Regions from separate parts of the Halalkalibacter flavus genome, predicted to be linked through region 2. Evidence: riboswitches for the same ligand, from Rfam matches in the RefSeq annotation. Region 2 holds a riboswitch; the other holds the start of a gene.
What was found. A riboswitch is a leader RNA that binds a small molecule or an ion and turns the genes downstream of it on or off. The one in region 2 is predicted to bind cyclic di-GMP.

Region 1: another riboswitch for cyclic di-GMP. It lies ahead of SAY88_RS03255 (type II secretion system protein); the one in region 2 lies ahead of SAY88_RS04960 (chemotaxis protein CheX).

Annotation. Positions count from the first base shown of each region.
Region 1 covers NZ_JAWRVK010000003.1:149,269-152,676, forward strand. Annotated here, with positions in the region: gene SAY88_RS03250 (bifunctional folylpolyglutamate synthase/dihydrofolate synthase) at 1-1,267, shown strand, start outside; cyclic di-GMP riboswitch class II at 1,502-1,585, shown strand; gene SAY88_RS03255 (type II secretion system protein) at 1,690-1,986, shown strand; gene SAY88_RS03260 (prepilin peptidase) at 2,067-2,816, shown strand; gene SAY88_RS03265 (type II secretion system protein) at 2,829-2,987, shown strand; gene SAY88_RS03270 (type II secretion system F family protein) at 2,993-3,370, shown strand.
Region 2 covers NZ_JAWRVK010000005.1:61,064-64,471, reverse strand. Annotated here, with positions in the region: partial or broken gene sigY (RNA polymerase sigma factor SigY) at 1-369, opposite strand, end outside; gene SAY88_RS04970 (RpnC/YadD family protein) at 535-744, opposite strand; gene SAY88_RS04965 (PD-(D/E)XK nuclease family transposase) at 745-1,077, opposite strand; cyclic di-GMP riboswitch class I at 1,185-1,271, shown strand; gene SAY88_RS04960 (chemotaxis protein CheX) at 1,384-1,845, shown strand; gene SAY88_RS04955 (hypothetical protein) at 2,010-2,180, shown strand; partial or broken gene csrA (carbon storage regulator CsrA) at 2,221-2,434, opposite strand; gene SAY88_RS04945 (hypothetical protein) at 2,725-3,090, opposite strand; gene SAY88_RS04940 (hypothetical protein) at 3,346-3,408, opposite strand, start outside.

The DNA of each region.
Region 1 (3,408 bases), on a different contig from region 2:
GATCCATTCGTTGCTCCCATTTGGAATAAAGCCAGGATTAAAACGAATGGAGTGGATGCTTGAGCGTCTTGAACATCCTGAACAAAAAATAAAAGCAGTTCATATAGGTGGAACGAATGGCAAAGGTTCGACTGTCAGTTTTATGAGACATGTTCTCGAACAAGCTGGTTATAAAGTAGGAACGTTTACATCCCCGTACATTGAGTGTTTTGAAGAACGGATTTCGATTAACGGAACTCCTATTGAGGAGGCAGCGCTAGTTGAAGCTGGAAAACAAATTCGACCATTAGTTGATGAATTAACGAGTACCGAACTTGGAAGCCCTACTGAATTTGAAGTCATCACCACGATTGCTTTCTATTACTTTGCTACGATTGCTAAGCCGGACATTGTATTGCTTGAAGTCGGTTTAGGTGGGAGGTTTGATTCGACAAATGTGATTACTCCACTAGTATCAGTTATTACATCAATCGGATTTGACCATATGCATATATTAGGAGAAACGCTTCCGGAAATCACATCTGAAAAAGCAGGGATTATAAAACCAAGTGTTCCGATCGTATCGGGTGTCTCGCAAAAAAAAGCTCAGGAGATTATAGGGGATGTTTCGCGCAATGTAGGGGCTCCTTATACGCAACTTGGAATTGACTTTAAAGAAACCTTAATCGGAATTGAAGGAAGATTTCAAGTATTTTCTTATGAAAAAATGAATAACCAAATAAATGATGTAACCATTCAAATGTCGGGGCCACATCAGAGAGAAAATGCGGCTGTAGCGATAAGGGCTTTGGAAATATTGGTGGAGAATTATCATTTTGATATTCCTATGTCTTCTATTCACAAAGGATTACGTGCAACAACTTGGATAGGGCGTTTTGAACAAGTAAGCGAAGATCCACTCATCGTGATTGATGGTGCGCATAACAAAGAAGGGATGGAATCGCTAGAAAAAACGCTTACGCTTCATTACCCAGATAAAACATATCGATTTTTGCTTGCGGCAACGAAAGAAAAAGATATGGGCATTTTATTAAAGCCATTTGAACAATTGAATTCCTCGTTTACATTTACTAGTTTTGATTTCTTCCGAGCAGCTGCTAGCAAGTCATTATATGAACAAGCCCCAGTTGCAAATAAGCGTTTTGAAGATGATTGGGAGAAAGCTTTAGAAGAGGAAGTACATGCATTAAAACAGAATGAAATGCTTATTGTTGCAGGTTCTCTATACTTTATTTCTTCTGTAAGGGGTAAGTGGTTGAAGGAGTAGAGTGAAGAGGGGAAAGGAGCTCATTAGATAAAACTAGTGAGTTCTTTTTTTAAAGGACGAATAGGTAAAAAGAAGGAGAAGAGATTTGAGACCACCGTTTTTTTTTTGGAAAAGTGTAACAAAAGTCTTGTTTAAACATTGACAAAATTGTTGAAAATACTTGATATTGCCGTTTAGCAGGATAATAGTATTGACATTAAGATACTATGAAATTACACTAAGTTTAACAATATTACATATTTGGAACGCGATGAAGTACGACTTGTATGTGGGCACCTAAGTCGTACAGAGCAACTGGTGCAACCGGCCTTGATTTTGCTTTTTGAAGTAAATGAGGTCTTTTTTTATGCAGAATAAACTAATTTTGAGTGAATTTGAATTTTGAAAAAGCTCATAAAAGCACGGTGGGCCCGTCTGAGTTATTGGTTGTTATTGTTATTTTAGGGATTATTGCTGCGATTGTTATTCCGATGGTGATGACTAATCAAGACAATGCTTCAGTTACTTCAGACGAAAGAAGTGTACAATTGCTTCAAGATGCAGTTAATCGCTATATGGTCGAAAATGAGAATAATGTACCAAGAACAAGTACAGGTCAACCAGATTATGATGAGTTAGTGCCAGATTATCTTTCGGGTGAAATTAATCTTCGTTCTGGAGCTAGCGTAAATATTGCAGAAGGAACTGTCGAAGTTACTTATACTGAACCGACTTCTTAAAGTATAGTTTTGAGTAATTTGCTGTCGCAATTCTAATAGCGACAGCTTTTTTCTAAATTAAATTAAGGAGAGGAATACATATGGTGTTTATAGACATTTATATCTTTGTCTTAGGTCTTATACTCGGCAGCTTCTTCAACGTTGTAGCCATCCGTCTATTAAAAAAAGAATCTATTGCTTTCCCTTCTTCTCATTGTCCACATTGTAAACATAAGCTGTCAGTCTTTGATCTAATACCAGCTTTTAGCTTTCTTTTTTTAAAAGGAAAATGTCGTTATTGTAAGGTGAAGATCTCTCCTTTATATCCATTTGGAGAGCTGTTAACAGCTACATCTTTCTTTGTTGTCTATACGTTTGTTGGGTTTCAGTTGGAATTGATCCCTGCTTTGATCCTTACAGTTTTATTAGTTATTTCCGTGTTAACAGATATTCGGGAACAACTGATTCTAGATGTGGTTACTTTGCCAATGCTTGGCGTTTTGCTCATTAGTCGACTATTTATTGGTAGTGAGCCATTTTGGTATTATCTAGCTGGTGGGGTTGTTGGTTTTGTTTTGTTACTAGTAATCGCAATTGCCAGTCGTGGCGGCATGGGTGGTGGCGATATAAAGCTTTATGCAGCTATTGGGGTAGCACTTGGCCCTTGGCTGACAGTGATGAGTCTAGTGCTTGCTTCATTTGCTGGTGCTGTTGTTGGTGGAATTTTGTTGCTGACAGGAGTAGTGAAACGGAAACAACCGATTGCCTTTGGGCCTTTTATCTTTATTGGAACGATAGCTGCCTATTTATTTGGATTTGATATTTGGAATTGGTATACAAGCTTTTGGTAAGGAGGTAGTAGGGTGAGGGATGAGAAAGGTGTAACGTTAATTGAATTGCTTGTGGCGATTGTTATAGCTGGAATCATCCTCGTTCCTCTACTAACGATTATGACAGGGACATTTTCTCGTACGGTCAGCCAAGATCAAGATACACGAAATCTTATATTGCTCAGACTGTAATGAGTTTGTTTGCAAGCTCTGTTCCTGTTTTACAAACATTAACGATGAGTTCGGAAATAGCTAATAATGATGTGATCAAAAAAGTATTAGATGACTCAAAAGAATCATTACGTGCGGGGGAAAGTTTATCAGAACCACTAAATAATAGCTGGGTTTTTCCGAAGCTAGTTAGTCACATGGTTAAATTTGGGGAGGAGTCCGGGCAACTTGATAAGATGCTTGAAAAAGTTGCTGATTTTTATGAAGAAGTAGAGCAAATGGCCTCCCACATGAGTTCGATCATTGACCCACTAATGATCGTTATTCTAGAAGTAATTGTCGGTACGATTGTTCTTGCGACAATTCTACCAATGTTCACAATTTACAACGATTTTGGAGGCTAAAGGTTAGAAGAAACGTCTATGTAAAATAGAGGTTTCTT
Region 2 (3,408 bases):
AGCAAACACATCGCTCCATTACATCCCCTTCGTATCCGCCTGCCAAGAAAGCTGCCGTGATAACGTCTGCCTCACTTGGTCGAGCCACTTTCGCTCACGCTTCTTCTTCCGGAGAGAATCCATGTACAACCTCGACGCAATCGAAATCATCCACGTCGAAAACTTCGCCTCCCCCTGGTACGAGGAAAGACAAGTGTAGCACTTAATCATCGTCTCCTGTGCCAGATCACTGCTCACTTCCTCATCAAGCGTCAATTTAAAAAGATATTTATATAAGAAAGAATAATAACGTTGAAAGAGATGGGCGAACGCATCATCATCGCCATCCAGCGCTTTTTCAATTAAACGAACGTCCTCCTCATGTTCCATAAAAGACCCCTTTCTGCATATTCAGTTATATGACGATTGGCAGTCGTGAATCGTTCATTTGTTATTTTATTTTATCTCAGTTGTTAAGTGGTAGTCATAAAGAGCTTGAGAATGTATGAAAAAGCCAGCTCTCCTTATGAGCTGACTTTATCCATTTGATCATCTTTAGTTATCGAGCTTCGTTGCTATCTTTTCTACAACTTCCTTTGAAAGTCCAGTCATACGAATGACAAACTGTATGTCCATCCCTTCCTTAAGCAGCGTTGAAGCCACTTCCTCTTCCTTCTTTCTTTCCTTCCAATTCCCTTCTTCTAAAGCATCATCTCGAATAGACTCAATATCCCTTAATGCTTTCTCACGAGCTTCGTACTGCATTCAAATTTCTGGGTCCATGCTTGCAAGCCTTAATTTTTCCACACTTAGCTCCAACATCGGATCTTGTTTCGCCATTTCGGCCCACCTCGTATCATCCGTATTTGTTAAAAAGCCTAGCCATTTTGCCATCCGATCATTCGGTACAATCTTTCCATTTTGCTCTAAATTTTTAAACTTTGGCATTTCAAAGAAGTGCAATCTTAATAAATCATTTGGATACGGTTCTAGTGTGCCATCTTCTTTAAGTTCAAAACTTCTTCGGTAATCGGCAGATTGAAAATAATTAAAATCGATGAGGTTAATTGCGACTACTAACGAGATCAAGAGTTTCATTTTTCTATTTCTAGATTTTTTCTAATAAGCTTGTAGAATTTTGTAATAATCAGTTGAATTATCATATTTTTCATTATATGATAATAAGGCAAAAGATCTACATATATAATTGAAAAAGGCAAACTACTCGAAAGTGTAGGACGCAAAGCCTAGGGACTAAGGTATATCCATACTATGTTCGCCTGGTTACCAAAGTGATAGTGTTCGAACTATGTTTATTTGGCTATTCCTCTTTAGGAGTAGCCATTTTTTGTACGCACTATTTTTACAGAATGAACCACTCTATTAATACAAGGAGGATTAAACATGATTTCTACAACAGATATGACATATCAGACAAACATTAATTTATTGCAAGGAATCATCACCTCTATAAAAAATGTCGTCCCTCTCCATCTGACAAACTCCTCTCCACAAATAACTGAACAATCAATCTTTCTAGATTATGGTGTTTCCATTAAAATTACGGGTGATATTAAAGGGAAGTTAGTAATGACTGGAGATATTTCAGTCTTCTCAGCAATTGGTCAATCCATGTCCGGGATGTCACTCGAGGGTGAGATGCTAGATTCGTTCATTGGTGAACTAGGAAATATGGTAGCTGGTAGTTTTTCGACAATCATTGTTGAGTATGGTATGCCTACGAATATTACCACTCCTTTTGTAATAAAAGAAAGCACGGTACTAACCGAGTTTGACAAAGGAATGCAAGTCCCTGTCTCATTTGGTAACACTGGGGATATGGATATTTACTTATTAATAGATTAATCGCAGATCAACGCTTACTTGGAGGTACCCCATTGAATTAAGAAAAGAAAAAAGGGACAAACGAAAAAAAAAACGAAAAAACGTACTTAGTTCATGAATCTTACCATTAGAACAAACACTAATCTGTTGCTGTTCAGCAAAATGCCCTTGGCACAATAACATGCTTGAATCTATTAAAGAAGCGTCTACGATCGCGGAAAACGCATCATCTTACTCACAAAAATGTCGCTGCTGCTGTAGAAGAGCAAACGGCAACGATGCAAGAGATCTCTGCATCGGCTGAGATGTTATCGAGAATGGCTGAGGAATTGCAGGAGTCCGTTAGAAAGTTTTAACTTATAAGTTAATGAAAGATCCTTTTAATAATTTCACTTTCTAAACCCCTTTCAATACATTGACTGAAACCGTCTGTGCCACCGCACTATTCTCTTCCTGAATCGCCAAATATACTTCTTTGCGATTTATTTCCACATGTCTCGGGGGCATCTTTACCGATCTTTACTTGGTCACCTTCAATGGCAATGATTTTTAGCTCAATATCATCACCAATTTGAATCGCTTCTTTTACCTTTCTAGAGAGAACAAGCATTTACTTTTCCCCCTCGCTGCTACAGGCTCTTTTAAAATAGCATGCGAAGTGAATGAAGAAAGAGTCATTACGTTTGAAAAAGGGATTCCCGCTTTTGAAAGTGAGACTTCTTATGTACTTCTGACCTTGGTATTTCGTTTCTAGTTTCATCGTAGCCTCTCTTATTCCATCTATACTAGTTACTATTAGCTTCATTGTAACATAACACAATTTGTCATTCTTCTTACATGACCAGGGGCCCTCTATGATAAAAAAATCCCCCCTCAAACATTCAAGTGGGGAGCTAACGGTTATTGATTTTTTAATAATGCTATATCACGCTTGTTTGTTTGGGTTTCTTGGAATAGGAGGTTAATGTCAGCAGTCATTTTATAGTAGGAGAGCTCTAGTTTGTCAAAGCGTTCATTCGTTTCTGTTCGGAGTGCTGTGATGTCTTCTGTGTTTTGTGCAGTCATTTTAATCAAAGATTCTAATAGTCGCTCATGTTGGTCGAGGCGAGTCTCTACCCTATCTAATCGTTCTTCGACTCCATCTAATCTCTGTTCTACCCTGTCTAACTTTTCTTCGATCCTACCAAACCTAACATCGATCTGTTCAAACTGCTTGTCCAATTTCTCATTCATTTGTTTTAAAAGGGTTAAGATTTCCTTTTCCATCACACCCACCTCCAAATTATTATTGAGCACTAATCTCTCTATCAGTTTATGTCGAAGACGGGAAATTGTAAAGTCAGTCTTACTTCCTCTCTTATGTTAAGCCATTATTCCCCAATTCCTTTGTCGATTTCCCGGGAAAGGTGTTAGTTATTTCCTTAATAATTAAACAAATCGACAGAACGTTTTTGTTTGAAAGCCATGTGTGTAGTTCGCTTTTTAATTACCTGAACAACAAAAAGCCGCATCCCGACTTCTCTACAACACCATATTCACATTGCCACCAACAACTTGAAAGGAAATTTGATTTTTTTGCTTTAC